One region of the Raskinella chloraquaticus genome, then DNA from elsewhere that is predicted to be linked to it. Evidence: predicted binding sites of a transcription regulator. Region 1 holds the regulator's gene; the other holds the start of a gene.
What was found. Region 1 encodes PhoB, which activates phosphate uptake and scavenging genes when phosphate is short. Its sites were predicted from a motif close to TGTCATNNANCTGTCAT; they were not measured.

Region 1 (7,364 bases):
TTCCCGAACGCCATCTTCCCCGGAGGCCCATGAGCGTCATCGACAAACAGGAGCGCTCGCGCATCGCAGCGACCTTGCCTGCGCGCGTGCGGCTTCTGCCCGACGGCGGACGCCTGTGGCTGATCGGCGTCAGCGCCGCCGTTTGTATCGCCTTCGCTGTGATGAGTGATGCACCCTGGTGGCTGAGTGCTGTGGCGTTCCTGGCACTGTCACTCACGATCTTTGTGACGAGCGTCCCGTCAAGCGATAGCCGGCACCGGGCGGATTTCTCCGCAAATAACCTGCGTCGCGATCTCGATCACCGCAGCGCGCTGCTGATCGCCGCGCTGCCTGATCCGTGCGTGGTGGTCAACCGGCGTGGCGTCGTCGTCATGCATAATGAGCAAGCCGCCAGCGCCATTGTCGGCCTGCGCATGGGCGAACCACTGTCATTCGTGCTGCGCGTGCCCGCAGTGACGGAAGCCTTGCGCCTGGTGCTCGCCGGCGGGCGCTCGCCGGCTGTACACTTCGGCGAGAGAGTTCCCATCGAGCGCAGCTTCGAGGCATTTGTCGAGCCGATCCACGTCAACCCGTCATCTGCCGGCAGCATTCCTGATTATGTGCTGATCATCCTTCACGATGAAACCAAGCGCCAGCGCCTTGAAACGATGAGGGTCGATTTCATCGCCAATGCCAGTCACGAGTTGCGCACGCCGCTCGCCTCCCTTCTCGGGTTCATCGAAACCCTGCAGGGACCCGCCCGCAACGACACGCCGGCGCGAGACCGCTTTCTGGGCATCATGCGCCAGCAGGCCCTGCGCATGTCGCGCCTCATCGATGATCTGTTGTCACTGTCACACATCGAGCTCAACGCCCATGTCAGGCCGCAGGCGGTCATTGACGTGTCCTCCGTGGTGGCCCAGACGGTCGATGCGTTGTCGCCGCTTGCCAATGACAACCAGTCACGATTGCAGCTGACGTGCGAGGGCGCGCCCTTCGCGATCAGGGCCGAGCGCGATGAAATCTACCGTGTATTCGAAAATCTCATTGAGAACGCCATCAAGTATGGCGGCGACGGACAGACGGTGCGCATCATAATCGATCGCGAGCCGGCGCAAGACGGCTTTGCGGCTGCGGTGCGGGTGAGCGTGGTCGATCAGGGTCCTGGCATCGCACCTGAACATTTACCCCGCCTGACAGAACGCTTTTACCGGGTCGATACCCAGACCAGTCGCGCCAAGGGCGGCACCGGGCTCGGACTGGCGATTGTCAAACACATCCTCGCCCGCCATCGGGCGCGGCTGACGATCAACAGCACCCTCGCTGAGGGCTCGACATTCTGCGTGCGTTTTGATGAAGTCTTTCAAGGCGATGCGTCCTGTCACCCTATTGTCAAGGAAGGATCATAAAGACGTCTCCGCAGATCATCGCGCCCGATTGCCTCAGGAAGCAAGCGTAACCCGCTTGCACTTCTGCAAAAGCTGCGATCAAGCTGTCTAATGTGTCGTCTCCTCGCTGCGAGGAGTGTTGCACGACAGGACATGAGGAAAAATACCGTGGATCATACCGTCAAGGCGTTTGAAGATGAGCTGGAAAATCTGACGCGACTGATCGCCGAAATGGGCGGGCTTGCTGAAAAGGCGGTTGCTGATTCAGTCCTGGCGCTCGGCCGACGCGACCTTGATCTCGCAGGGATTGTCGTTCGGGACGATGTGCGCCTCGACAGGTTGCAACGGGAGGTCGAAGAAGCCGCCATTTTGCTGATCGCCAGGCGACAGCCGGTTGCAAGCGATCTGCGCGATGTTGTCGGCGCGCTGCGCATCTGCAGTGATCTTGAGCGTATCGGTGATCTGGCAAAGAATATCGCCAAGCGGGTGATTGCCATGGGCAGCGGCGTGCCGCCGCAGAAGCTGGTGCATGGCGTTTCCCACATCAGCCAGATTGCGCTTGAACAGCTCAAGCATGTGCTCGACGCCTATACCCAGAAGGATCAGGGCAAGGCGCTCGGCGTGTGGAAACGCGATGAGCAAATCGATGCGATGTACACCTCGATCTTCCGCGAGCTGCTGACCTACATGATGGAGGATGCCCGCAACATCACCGCCTGCACGCATCTCCTGTTTACGGCCAAGAATATCGAGCGCATCGGCGATCATGCCACCAATATCGCCGAGACGGTGTATTATGTCTCGACAGGTGAAAATCTGTCGGAAGACCGGCCGAAAGGTGATGATTCGCTCTACACATCCAGCATCCCCACCGCCGCCCAGTAGGTCCACCATGGTCATGCATACGCGGGTGATGATTGTCGAAGACGACGAGCCGCTGACCTTGCTGCTGCGCTATAATCTGGAAGCGGAAGGCTACAAGGTTGATGCTGTTGCGCGCGGTGACGACGCCGAGACGCGCCTCAGGGAGCATCAGCCGGATCTGGTGTTGCTCGACTGGATGCTGCCGGGCCTCAGCGGCATTGAACTGTGCCGGCGGCTGAGGGCGCGGAGCGAAACGGAACGTCTGCCGATCATTCTGCTGACGGCGCGCGGGGAAGAGGGCGAGCGCGTGCGTGGTCTCTCGCTGGGCGCTGATGATTATGTCGTCAAGCCGTTTTCAATACCCGAACTGATGGCCCGCGTGCGTACACTCCTGCGCCGCTCCCGCCCTGAACTGGTGGCCAACCAGCTGCGTGCCGGCGATATCGAGCTTGATCGCGAGACACACCGGGTGCGACGCGCCGGGCATGAGATCCATCTTGGTCCGACGGAATTCCGCCTGCTCGAATTTCTCATGCAATCGCCCGGGCGGGTGTTCTCGCGCATGCAATTGCTCGACGGTGTATGGGGCCATGACGTCTACGTCGATGAGCGCACTGTCGATGTTCATGTCGGACGCCTGCGCAAGGCCGTCAATCGCGGAAAGATGATGGACCCCATCCGCACCGTGCGGGGCGCTGGCTATTCATTCAATGATCAATTCAGCAGCCGCGGCGCTGCAGCCTGAGGCTGACGGCGCCTCGGGCTGACGTTTTCTGCGGCCGAAGGTGGCTCGTTCACACCCTGGCGCGGACATCGCGCTGCGCCTGGCGGCGGCGCTCATTGGACGGTTGATAGGCAACCGCGCAATGATAGGGGCAGTAAGGCTTTTCGTTGGAGCTATCCGCGCCGCAGAAGCCGAAATCGGTCGCGACCGGATCACCGATCGGCCAGCGGCAGGTACGAAACCCGAGTTGCGTGATGTCGATCTTGTCGTTCGTTGGCGCGGGAAAAGGAATCATCACCGCCGGCTGGGCAATGACATCGATCTGGGCCTCGGTCTCGATTTTGAGCGCGGTGGCGCCAAAACTGATGGGGCGGGACGACACTGTGCGCTGGACATGACCCGTCGATTTCTGCTTCGGACGGGCGGCGCGTGGCGCCTGACTTGCCGACTTTGCCCGACCCGACAGGCCGAGCCGATGGACTTTGCCGATCACGGCATTACGCGTGATGCCACCCAATTGCTGCGCGATCTGGGTGGCGGTCAAACCGTCTTCCGTCCATAGTTTCTTTAACAATTCAACGCGTTCATCGGTCCAGTTCATATCATGCCCCCCGCCAGTCCGTGGACGGAATCCCTCAGCGCTCGCCTTATTGCTGTAGCAATCGGCTCCGCACGCCTTGACTGTTAAGCTGTATTACTGCGCCACCACGATATGTCGTGGCCCGCAGTTACGTACCTACTACAGGCTGAATCTGACGCGCAAGCGCGCCAGGCCCCGTCAGCGTGTTATCCCCAGATGTGTGGCAAAGTTGAGTCCGCGTACGAAACCTTCCTCACCCTTCGTAAAGTTGACATAAGTTCAAGATTCAATAGAATTCATGCTCTCAGGCCGCCGGTGGGCGGCTTTCGCTTTTTTGTACCGCAGCCCTCTGCTTGTCAGTCCAGCCAAGCTCACGACCAACGGCCCGAAAGGATGCGCCCATGACCACGCCATCGCCGCTTCTGCCTGCCTTCGCCCGTTCGGAGCTTGCATTTGCCCGAGGTGAGGGCGCGCGCCTGTTCACCGCCGATGGCACATCCTATCTTGATTTTGCCGCCGGCATTGCCGTCAATTCGCTCGGACATTGCCATCCGCATCTGGTCGCGGCACTCAAGGCGCAGGCCGAGACGCTGTGGCATGTGTCAAACATGTATCGCATTCCTGAACAGGAAAAGCTGGGCGCCCGCCTCGTCGAGGCGACATTCGCTGATTATGCCTTCTTCACCAATTCAGGCGCCGAGGCGCTTGAAGCCTCGATCAAGATGGCGCGCAAATATCATGCGGCCAAGGGAGCGCCCGAGCGCTATCGCCTGATCACCTTTGAAGGGGCTTTTCATGGCCGCACCCTGGCAACGATTGCGGCGGGCGGACAGGCCAAATATCTTGAGGGTTTCGGACCCAAGGTCGATGGCTTTGACCAGGTCCCCTTCGCTGATCATGAGGCGGTGAGGGCCGCCATCGGCCCGCACACTGCCGGCATCCTCATCGAACCCCTGCAGGGCGAGGGCGGCATTCGCCCGGTGCCGCCGCAATGTCTGCGGGGCTTGCGTGCCCTGTGCGACGAGCATGGCCTTCTGCTGATCTTCGACGAGGTGCAGACGGGCGTTGGCCGCACCGGCAAGCTGTTTGCGCATGAATGGGCCAATGTCACACCCGATATCATGGCGATTGCCAAGGGCATCGGCGGTGGCTTTCCCATCGGTGCCTGTCTTTCAACCAAAGAGGCTGGCATCGGCATGACGGCCGGCACGCATGGCACGACGTTTGGCGGCAATCCGCTGGCCTGCGCGGTGGGCAATGCGGTGCTTGATGTGGTGCTGGCGCCGGGCTTCCTCGACCATGTGAACGATGTTGCGGGCTATGCCAAGCAGAAGCTGGCGGCGCTGAAGGATCGCCATCCGCAGGTGATCGAGGCCGTGCGTGGCGAAGGGCTGATGATGGGCCTCAAGGTCATCCCGCCGGTTGGCGACGTGGTGCAGGCCCTGCGCAAGCAGCATCTGCTGACGGTTGGCGCCGGCGACAACACGGTGCGCCTCCTGCCGCCGCTGGTAATCACGCGCGGCGACGTCGATGAAGCCCTTGTCAGCCTGGAAAATGCCTGCCGCGAATTCGAGACGGCGCGTGCTTCGAGTACAAAAGGGGAAGCGGCATGAGCAGAAACGGCGTGTCGACATTGAGTTCGGCCCGGCGCTCCGGCGCGCGCAAAACCGTGTCGGCGGTGAAGCATTTTCTCGATCTGCGCGACATGTCGGGCAAGGAATTGCGTCACATGATCGAGTGGAGCCGCGCGACCAAGGCATCACGCGAGGCCGGCAAACCGCAGGACAAACCGCTTGCCGGCAAGATGCTGGCGATGATTTTCGAGCGCCCGTCCACGCGTACCCGCGTATCCTTTGACGTGGCGATGCGCCAGCTTGGCGGCGAGACGATGGTGCTGACGGCAGCCGAAATGCAATTGGGGCGTGGCGAGACGATTGCCGACACCGCGCGCGTGCTGTCGCGCTATGTCGATGCCATCATGATCCGCATTCTTGACCATGGTGTGCTCGAAGAGCTGGCGGCCAATGCGACGGTACCGGTCATCAACGGTCTGACACGGCGCTCGCATCCCTGCCAGGTGATGGCGGACGTGATGACGTTCGAGGAGCATCGCGGGCCGATTGCCGGGCGCAAGGTGGCGTGGTCGGGCGATGGCAATAATGTTCTGGCTTCCTGGGTGCATGCCGCCGCGCGCTTTGACTTTGAACTGAGGGTGGCGGCGCCGCCTGAACTGGCGCCGCGTCAGGATGTTATCGAATGGGCGCACAGCGCAGGCGCCAATGTCACCTTCACGACGGACCCCGAACAGGCGGTTGACGGGGTCGACTGTGTCGTCACCGACACGTGGGTGTCGATGGGCGATGTCGAGGCGGAACGCCGGCACAACCTCCTCAAGCGCTATCAGGTCAACAAGCGCCTGATGGCGCGCGCCAAGCGCGATGCCATCTTCATGCATTGCCTGCCGGCGCACCGCGGCGAGGAAGTGACGGATGACGTCATCGACGGCGCCAATTCGGTGGTGTTCGACGAGGCGGAGAACCGTCTGCATGCGCAGAAGGGTATTCTTGCCTGGTGTCTGGGAGGCATGCAGGAGTGAGCGAGGCGCCGTCACGTCCGGCGCGCGCGGTGCGCGATGATAGTGTTCTGCCCTTTCAGGTGGACAGCCTTGACGTGCGCGGGCGCATCGTCAGGCTCGGCCCGGTGCTCGACCTCATCCTGTCGCGTCATGATTATCCGCGCCCCGTTGCCCGATTGCTTGCCGAAGCGGTAGCGCTGGCGACGCTTCTGGGAAGCGCGCTCAAATTCGATGGCCGCATGGTGCTGCAGACCAAGGGCGATGGCCCGGTCGGCATGCTGGTTGCTGATTTCGAAGCCCCTGACGGCATCCGCGCCTGCGCAAGCTTTGACAAGGGACGCCTGGCGCAAGCGCAATCAGCCGGACGCATCAGCGCTCCGGAGCTCCTCGGCAGCGGCTATCTTGCGATGACGCTCGATCAGGGCGCGGATATGAAAAACCGCTACCAGGGCATCGTCGAGCTTGATGGCGCCAGCCTTGAGGAGGCGGCCAGCACCTATTTCCTGCGCTCCGAACAGATCCCCTCGCTCGTCAAGCTGGCGGTCGCTGAAAGTTTCACGCCGGTCAACGGCACCATGCAGGCAGGCTGGCGGGCGACCGGATTTCTGGTGCAGTTCCTGCCCGAAAGTCCGGAGCGGCGGCGCATGGCCGATCTGCCGCCGGGCGATGCGCCCTCCGATTTCGTGGCGCCCGTCCATCGCGACGATCAAGCTTGGCTGACCGCCCAGGCGCTGGTCGAGACGATCAGCGTCGATGAGCTGGTCGACCCGATGGTATCGCCGGAAACCCTGCTCTACCGTCTCTTTCACGAAGAGGGCGTGCGGGTTTTCGAGGCGCAGGCGATCCGCGATTTCTGCCGCTGTTCGCAGAAACGCATCGTCGGCGTGCTCAAGAGCTTCGATGCCGAGGAGCGCGCCAGCCTCGTCAACAATGGCCGTGTCAACGTGACCTGCGAATTTTGTTCGCGCGCCTATGATTTCGTCGCCGAGGAAGTGGTCGACTAGATCGAAAACCGGGTTGAGATTACAGGCCGGCGCGGCAGCCTTCGAAGAGGCGATCAAGGAAGGCCTCGCAAGTGCGCAATTCGCTGACCGCGATCCATTCATCCGGCTTGTGCGCCTGGGCGATATCGCCGGGGCCGCAGATGATGGTGGAGATGCCGGCTGCCTGGAACTGCCCGGCCTCGGAGCCGTAGGGCACGACGATGGTGTGGTTGCCGCCGCTGCAGCGCAGCGCCAGAGCTTCGGCAAACGA
Region 2 (7,364 bases), on a different contig from region 1:
ATGGTTGCCACGCCCCATATGCGGCACGCCTGTACCAATCACGGTGCGCGACAGGTCGCTTCGCGCCGACACGCGCAGGCGGCGCCCGTCAATATAGGCGCCCTTGCCGCGCTCGGCGACAAATAACTCATTCGTGATGGGGTTGAGCACGACACCAGCGATCATCACCCCTTCGCGCTCAAGCCCGAGAGAAACCGCAAAATGGGGGATGCCGTGGAGAAAATTGGTCGTGCCATCCAGCGGATCGATATGCCAGCGATGGGTCCGGTCGCTACCCTCGATGATGCCTGCTTCCTCCATCACCAGCCCGTAGCCGGGGCGGGCATGTTCAAGAACCTGACGGATGGTCTCTTCGGCCCGCCGGTCCGCCGCTGAAACGAAATCCCCCGGCCCCTTGATCGACACCTGCAGGTTCTCGACTTCGCCGAAATCGCGCGCCAGACCCCGGCCGGCCTTGCGCACCGCTTCGACCATGACATTGAGTGTAGCTGAACGCTGCATGGGATCCCTGTGTATCAGAACGGCTGGCGAGGTCGTGCCGCCTTGCGGTCACCGCCTTTGGTGGTCCACGAGTGGCCAGCCTCACGGCCGGCGGCTAATTAACAGGCTTTGTGCCGTTTGCCCATCAGCGCCGCAGCGATATCTCATTTGCGTTCTTTACCTCGCGCACCTTGATATCAGCCTGCGCCCGCTCGGTCGGTGTCAATTTCGACAGCTCGATATCAAGTGTCGGGTCCGCCAGCCCCTCATCGCGCGCCAGCATATGCAGCATCGCACCCTCGATAACGTTGAGGGGAACGCCACGCCCGAGGAAATAGAGGCGTGCCAGTCGATTGCGGGCGATAGGGTTACCATGACCGGCCGCCCGCTGTAACCATCCGGCTGCCGCCGTTTCGTCAGCCCGGATGCCTTCGCCACGAAACAGGCGGATGGCATAATCAATCTGCGCTTCGACCAATCCCTCTTGCGCAGCCAGACGGAGAAGCTCATTGGCTTCCACCGCATTGGGTGGACCCCCCTCGCCGCTGATCAGCATCTGCGCCAGGGCATAGCGCGCATCGCTGTTTCCCGCTTCCGCTGCCTGGCGGAACGCTTTGGCGGCTGCGGAAAAATCAGGCGCCCCGTTGATCCCTTCAAGCTCCAGCAGGCCAAGGTTATAGGCTGCTTCGACATGGCCGGCGCCGGATGCCTGCTTGAACAAATTGTATGATTTCTGGCGATCACGCTTGACCCCGCTACCCCGCAGATGCAGCAGCGCCAGCGCGAACCGGGCCTCCCGATCTCCCCGCGCCGCGGCAAGCGCGTACCAGTCACCCGCCTTGCTGAAGTCCTGAGGCACGGCGAACCCTTGGGAATAGAGCTCACCCAGCAGCGTCATCGCTGCCCGGTCACCCTCACCGGCCTTGACGGTTGCAAGGTGAAAGGCGGTGAGAAAGCGCCCGCGCTGGTAGGCGGCGAACGCATCATCGCTCGGGCCATCGGGTGCGGACGAATTCACTTCGACAGACGAGACACGGGGACGAAACGACGGCACCGGTCGCGATGTGTCCTCGGCAGCGTGAAGCGTGGAGGTGATGATGGTGGCGCATGCGCAGATCACCAGCATCGGGTAATTTTTCATGCTCATCACCCTGCAAATGCCGCGTCGATAGCGCTCTGGGCTGCACGGATGTCATCGCCGCTGCGCCAGATCCGTGGACCCAGCGCGATAAAATCCGCTCCCGCCCGCGCCAGCCCGCCGACACTCGCCAGATCAGGCGCACATATCACGCACGGGGCGACGAACAGGCTCTGCCACCATTCGGCACGCTCCAGCAGCATGTCAGGATCATTGGCTTGCGGGTTGTCAGGGTGACCGAAGAAAACGTAATCAGCCCCCGCTTCACCCGCCTCCATCGCCGCATGGCGTGTCGGCAGGTTGGCAGCGCCGACGATAAGGCCCGGTGACAGCGCCGCGATCACCTCTTCGAGCGCCGTGATATCGCCATCGCTGTGGAAGCCATCAGCGCCGAAACGTTGTACCAGACGCGCATCCCCGCGCAGAATAACGGCGACATCGCGTTTCTGCACCAGTTCGACGAACGGCCTTGCCAGCGCAGCGAACGCCTTGCCTTCGACCGCCGGTTCGGCGATGAGCACGCTGGCGACATCTCCCGCCGTCAGTGCTGCCGCCAGATGCTCAAGGCCCTCGCTTGCTGTGAGGGACGCAACCAGAAAGAGCCGCGTGCGGAGCCGGACAATCTCGCCCTCATCCCGGTTTTTCTTCGATTTAGTCATAAGCTGTCCATCATCCTGCGGCTGCAGCGCATCAGTGAGCGATCACAAGCCCGACCATATCCGCATGACGATTTGCGGCAACATTACGGTATCTGCTCAAGCAAATGGCTGCATATCATTCATGCACATTGTGACGGCGCGCTCCAGCGCTTAGGATCACCCCTGAAGAATACGGAGGAACAACCATGTCTGCGGCTGCCTATGATCGTGACCTAGACAAGAACGCTGCGAATTTCCAGCCTTTAACGCCGCTGACCTTCCTGGCCCGCTCGGCCCTCACCTTCCCCGACCACACCGCCATACTCCATGGCCGGCAGGCCATCACCTATCGCGATTTCTACGCCCGCTCCAGGCGCCTCGCCAGCGCATTGGCCCGGCGCGGCATCAAGCGGGGCGATACGGTCTCTGTCATGCTTGCCAATACGCCGCCCATGCTGGAGGCTCATTACGGCGTGCCGATGACACGCGGCGTGTTGAACACACTCAACACGCGGCTTGATGCGGCCATTCTCGCCTTCACGCTTGATCACGCCGAAACCAAAGTCATCATCACCGATCTTGAATTTTCGAAGGTGATGAAGGAGGCCCTTGCCCTTGCGAAGGTGAAGCCGCTGGTTGTCGACTACGCCGACCCGGAATTTGCGGTCGAGGGCGAGCGTCTCGGCACCCTGGATTATGAGGCACTGATCGCCGAGGGCGATCCCGCCTTCGACTGGCTGATGCCGGATGACGAGTGGGACGCGATTTCGCTCAACTACACGTCCGGCACGACTGGCAATCCGAAAGGCGTCGTCTACCACCATCGTGGCGCCTCGCTGCTGGCGGTAGGCAATGTGGTGACGACCGCCATGGGCAAGCACCCTGTCTATCTGTGGACGCTGCCGATGTTCCACTGCAATGGCTGGTGCTTCACCTGGTCGCTGTCGGCAGTGGCCGGCACCCATGTCTGTCTGCGCTGGGTCCGGGCACCGGCCATGTACGAGGCGATTGCCAGACACAAGGTAACCCATCTGTGCGGCGCGCCCATCGTTATGTCGACCCTGCTCAACGCGCCCGAACCCGACAAGCAGCCCCTGCCCCATGTCGTTTCGTTTTTTACCGCCGCCGCCCCGCCGCCGGAAGCGGTCCTCAGCGCCATGCAGGCGGCCGGTTTCAACGTCACTCATCTCTCTGGGCTGACGGAAACCTATGGGCCGGCAGTGGTGAACGACTGGAAAGCCGAATGGGACCATCTCGAACCAGCCGCCCGCGGAGCCAAGAAGGCACGCCAGGGGGTGCGTTATGCCGCCCTTGAAGATCTGACCATCATGAACCCTGAAACCATGGAAAAGGTGCCGGCTGACGGCCAGACCATCGGCGAGATCATGTTTCGCGGCAATGTGGTGATGAAGGGGTATCTGAAAAATCGCGAAGCGAGCGCCGAAGCCTTCCATGGCGGCTGGTTCCATTCCGGCGATCTCGGCGTCATCCACCCCGATGGCTACATCCAGATCAAGGATCGCTCGAAGGACATCATTATTTCGGGCGGTGAGAACATTTCCTCCATCGAGGTGGAGGACACGCTCTACAAGCACCCATCGATCCAGGCAGCGGCTGTCGTCGCGAAGGCTGACGAGAAATGGGGCGAGACGCCGTGCGCCTTCGTTGAATTGCGCCCCGGCGCCAGCCTTACCGCGAACGAGGTGATGGCGTGGTGCCGCGACCATCTGGCAGCCTATAAATGCCCCCGCACCGTCATCTTCACCGAGTTGCCTAAAACATCGACCGGCAAAATTCAAAAATTCAGGCTGCGCGACATGGCGAAATCTGTATAACCGCGTCTTGCACGCTGTCGGAGGCCGTGCGGCAATTGTCGATGTCTGACGTCGCCGATACCGGTCGGGAACAAAAGGGAAAAGGATCTCATGCCTGCGCTCAAAGCTTATTCCATCCGATCACTGCTGGCTGCCTGTACGCTTATCGTGATGGCTGTCCCCGCTTTGGCGCTCCCCAACGACAAATGCCGCACGACTGGAACATTTGACGAGTGGATGACCGGCTTTCGTGCCGAGGCCGCCGCAAAAGGCATCCGCCCCGATGTCATTTCAGCAAGCCTTGACGGCGTGACCTATGATCAGAAGGTCTACAATGCCGATCGCGGACAGGGGGTGTTCCGGCAAACCTTCGAGCAGTTTTCCGCCCGCATGATTTCCTCCTATCGCGTCCAGAAGGGGACGAGCCTCCTGAAGCAGCATGCTGCCCTCCTCCAGCGCATCGAGAAGGAATTTGGCGTTCCTGGCCCGGTGATTGTCGCCATCTGGGGCCTTGAGACCGATTACGGCGCCAATATCGGCAATATCCAGTCGATCCGCGCGCTTGCCACCCTTGCCTATGATTGCCGTCGCTCGGCGATGTTTCGCGGCGAATTGCTGGCCGCCCTGCAGATCGTCCAGCGCGGTGATCTGAAGCCCGCAGCCATGAAGGGCGCATGGGCGGGCGAACTCGGACAGACCCAGTTCCTGCCCTCTACCTATCTCAAATATGCCGTTGATTATGGCGGCGGGCGCGACCTCCTGCGCAGCCCGGCTGATGTGCTGGCCTCAACCGCCAACTACCTCAAGGGGTATGGCTGGAAGCCCGGCCAGGGCTGGGAGCCGGGGCAGCCGAATTTCGAGACGATCCTGTTGTGGAACAAGGCACAAGTCTACGCCAAAACGATTGCTGCTTTCGCCAGCCGGCTTGCCGAGGCAAGCGGCTATCAGGCCAGTCGCTGAGCGCCGGCTTGCCCGGCAGGTCGCCGCTTTCAATTGGCTGTGACCTGCTGACCGGTCGCTGGACCCAACAAAACGCCGCCGGCCATCAGGCGCAGCGGCGTCAGCGCCGTGACAGGTCGAACCTGCCAGATCAAATCTAAAAAAACGAACGCTTCAGTGCAGCGACGCACCACCTTTGAGTTTTTCTATCGATTCTTTTATTCGCAGCTTCTTACGCTTCAACTCGACCAATTTAAGCGGGTCCGTTCCCGGATGTGCCAGAGTGGACTCGATTTCACGCTCCATCATCTGATGGCGCCGTTCGAGTTCCGCGATGCGCGCGGTCACTGCCATAGACTGCCTCCCTCATGGTTAAGCGTCACCAGTTTGTCATGAAACAAACTTCCTGTCGAAGGGCGAAATTGTCTTGTGAGGACAAAACTTGTTACATGGTGACTTGCTCGTTGATATCTTCCCGGACATAGTCGTTGACAGCCATGAATGACGCCTCAACCATAGAAACCGCTGAAGAAACCGAGCTGCGCAGCCTGCTGGCGCATCTCAAGGAAGAGCATCGCGATCTGGATGCGGCGATTGCCGCCCTCCAGGCAGCCTCGATCATTGATCGATTGCAGATCCAGCGGCTGAAGAAGCGCAAACTGGCGCTGAAAGACCAGATCGGCAGCATCGAATGCAGCCTCATTCCTGATATTATCGCCTGACGGCAGCAATCAGCGTGTCGATCTTAGCTTGTATGAACCTGCCATTGCGGCGTCATAATTAAGTATGGCCGGGAATTGACCACAGCGCCCCATTTCGGATACCGCACCTGCCTGGGAGCGCGACAATGACGCAAAACTCGCCGGCGGTCGCCGTCATCATGGGTAGCCAGTCTGACTGGGAAACGATGCGCCATGCCGTCGAAACCTTGACGGCGTTGGGGATCGAGCATGACACGCGCATCGTATCGGCGCATCGCACGCCCGAGCGGCTCTACGACTACGCCAGAGGCGCGCGCGCTGCCGGCTTCAAGATCATCATCGCCGGCGCGGGTGGTGCGGCTCATCTGCCGGGGATGACCGCCGCCCTCACCTCCCTGCCCGTTTTCGGTGTGCCGGTGAAAAGCGAAGCCTTGTCGGGCCAGGATTCGCTGCTGTCGATCGTGCAGATGCCGGCCGGCATTCCCGTCGGAACGCTTGCCATCGGCAAGGCTGGCGCCATCAATGCAGCCCTCCTTGCCGCAGCCGTTCTTGCACTGGAGGATAACGCGCTTGCAACGCGGCTTGAGGCCTACCGCGCCCGCCAAAGCGCGGCTGTCGCCGAGCGGCCCATCTGACGGCGATGCTGAAACCCGGTGACACCATCGGCATCCTCGGCGGCGGCCAGCTGGCGCGCATGCTGACGCTTGCCGCCGCGCCGCTTGGTCTGAAGGTGCATATCTATGCCCCGGAGGAGGATTGTCCGGCTTTCGATGTCGCCGCGCGGCGCACAACCGGCGCCTTTGACGACGCGCACGCCCTTGCGGTCTTTGCCAAGACCGTCGACGTCGTCACCTATGAGAGTGAAAACATTCCGACCGCCCCGCTTGCAAGCCTGGAGGGCAAGGTGCGCCTGTCGCCGCCACTGCGCGCGCTGGCGCTGACCCAGGACCGCCTGCACGAAAAAACCTTCATTCGTGATCTTGGCATCGCTGTGCCGCCCTTCCATCCGGTCTCGAGCCCCGCCGATCTGGAGGCGGCCATCGCCCACACCGGCCTGCCGGCCGTGCTGAAAACGCGAAGGTTTGGCTATGATGGCAAGGGCCAGACGCGAATCACGGCGGCAGCTGACGCTCATGGCGCCTATGCCGCCATCGGTCACACACCGGCCATCCTCGAGGCTTTCGTGCCGTTTGCCTGCGAAATCTCCGTCATTGCCGCCCGCGGCCATGACGCTTCATTTACCGCCTTCGATCCGCCGGAAAATGTCCATCGCCACCATATTCTCGCAACCTCGACGGTACCCGCGACCATATCATCCTCGCTCGCTGATCAGGCAATCCAGGCCACCCGACGCATCGCCGAGGCGCTGGAATATGTCGGCACGATCGCCGTCGAGTTCTTCGTCACCGGCGATGGCGAGCTTCTGGTCAACGAAATTGCTCCACGCGTCCATAATTCCGGTCATTGGACCATCGAGGCCTGCCTGGTATCGCAGTTCGAGGCGCATATCCGCGCGATTGCCCATTGGCCGCTGGGCGACACGCGGCGCACCCATGATGCCGTGATGACCAACCTCATCGGCGATGATGCGGGACAATGGGACAGGCTGATCGCGCAACCCGCGACGCATCTTCATCTCTACGGCAAACGCCAT

Region 2: a site for PhoB is predicted at 5,387-5,403, ahead of ACINK1_RS11305 (YdcH family protein). Genes of this name have one in related genera too.

Annotation. Positions count from the first base shown of each region.
Region 1 is NZ_JAKFWN010000044.1:23,989-31,352, reverse strand. It holds gene ACINK1_RS14230 (ATP-binding protein) at 30-1,388, shown strand; gene phoU (phosphate signaling complex protein PhoU) at 1,521-2,252, shown strand; gene phoB (phosphate regulon transcriptional regulator PhoB) at 2,266-2,976, shown strand; gene ACINK1_RS14215 (GcrA family cell cycle regulator) at 3,026-3,556, opposite strand; gene ACINK1_RS14210 (aspartate aminotransferase family protein) at 3,937-5,148, shown strand; gene argF (ornithine carbamoyltransferase) at 5,265-6,131, shown strand; gene ACINK1_RS14200 (Hsp33 family molecular chaperone) at 6,128-7,114, shown strand; gene argE (acetylornithine deacetylase) at 7,134-7,364, opposite strand, start outside.
Region 2 is NZ_JAKFWN010000031.1:22,963-30,326, forward strand. It holds gene ACINK1_RS11280 (inositol monophosphatase family protein) at 1-501, opposite strand, end outside; gene ACINK1_RS11285 (tetratricopeptide repeat protein) at 626-1,621, opposite strand; gene ACINK1_RS11290 (thiamine phosphate synthase) at 1,627-2,277, opposite strand; gene ACINK1_RS11295 (acyl-CoA synthetase) at 2,463-4,091, shown strand; gene ACINK1_RS11300 (lytic transglycosylase domain-containing protein) at 4,182-5,030, shown strand; gene ACINK1_RS11305 (YdcH family protein) at 5,184-5,363, opposite strand; gene ACINK1_RS11310 (YdcH family protein) at 5,507-5,731, shown strand; gene purE (5-(carboxyamino)imidazole ribonucleotide mutase) at 5,857-6,345, shown strand; gene ACINK1_RS11320 (5-(carboxyamino)imidazole ribonucleotide synthase) at 6,351-7,364, shown strand, end outside.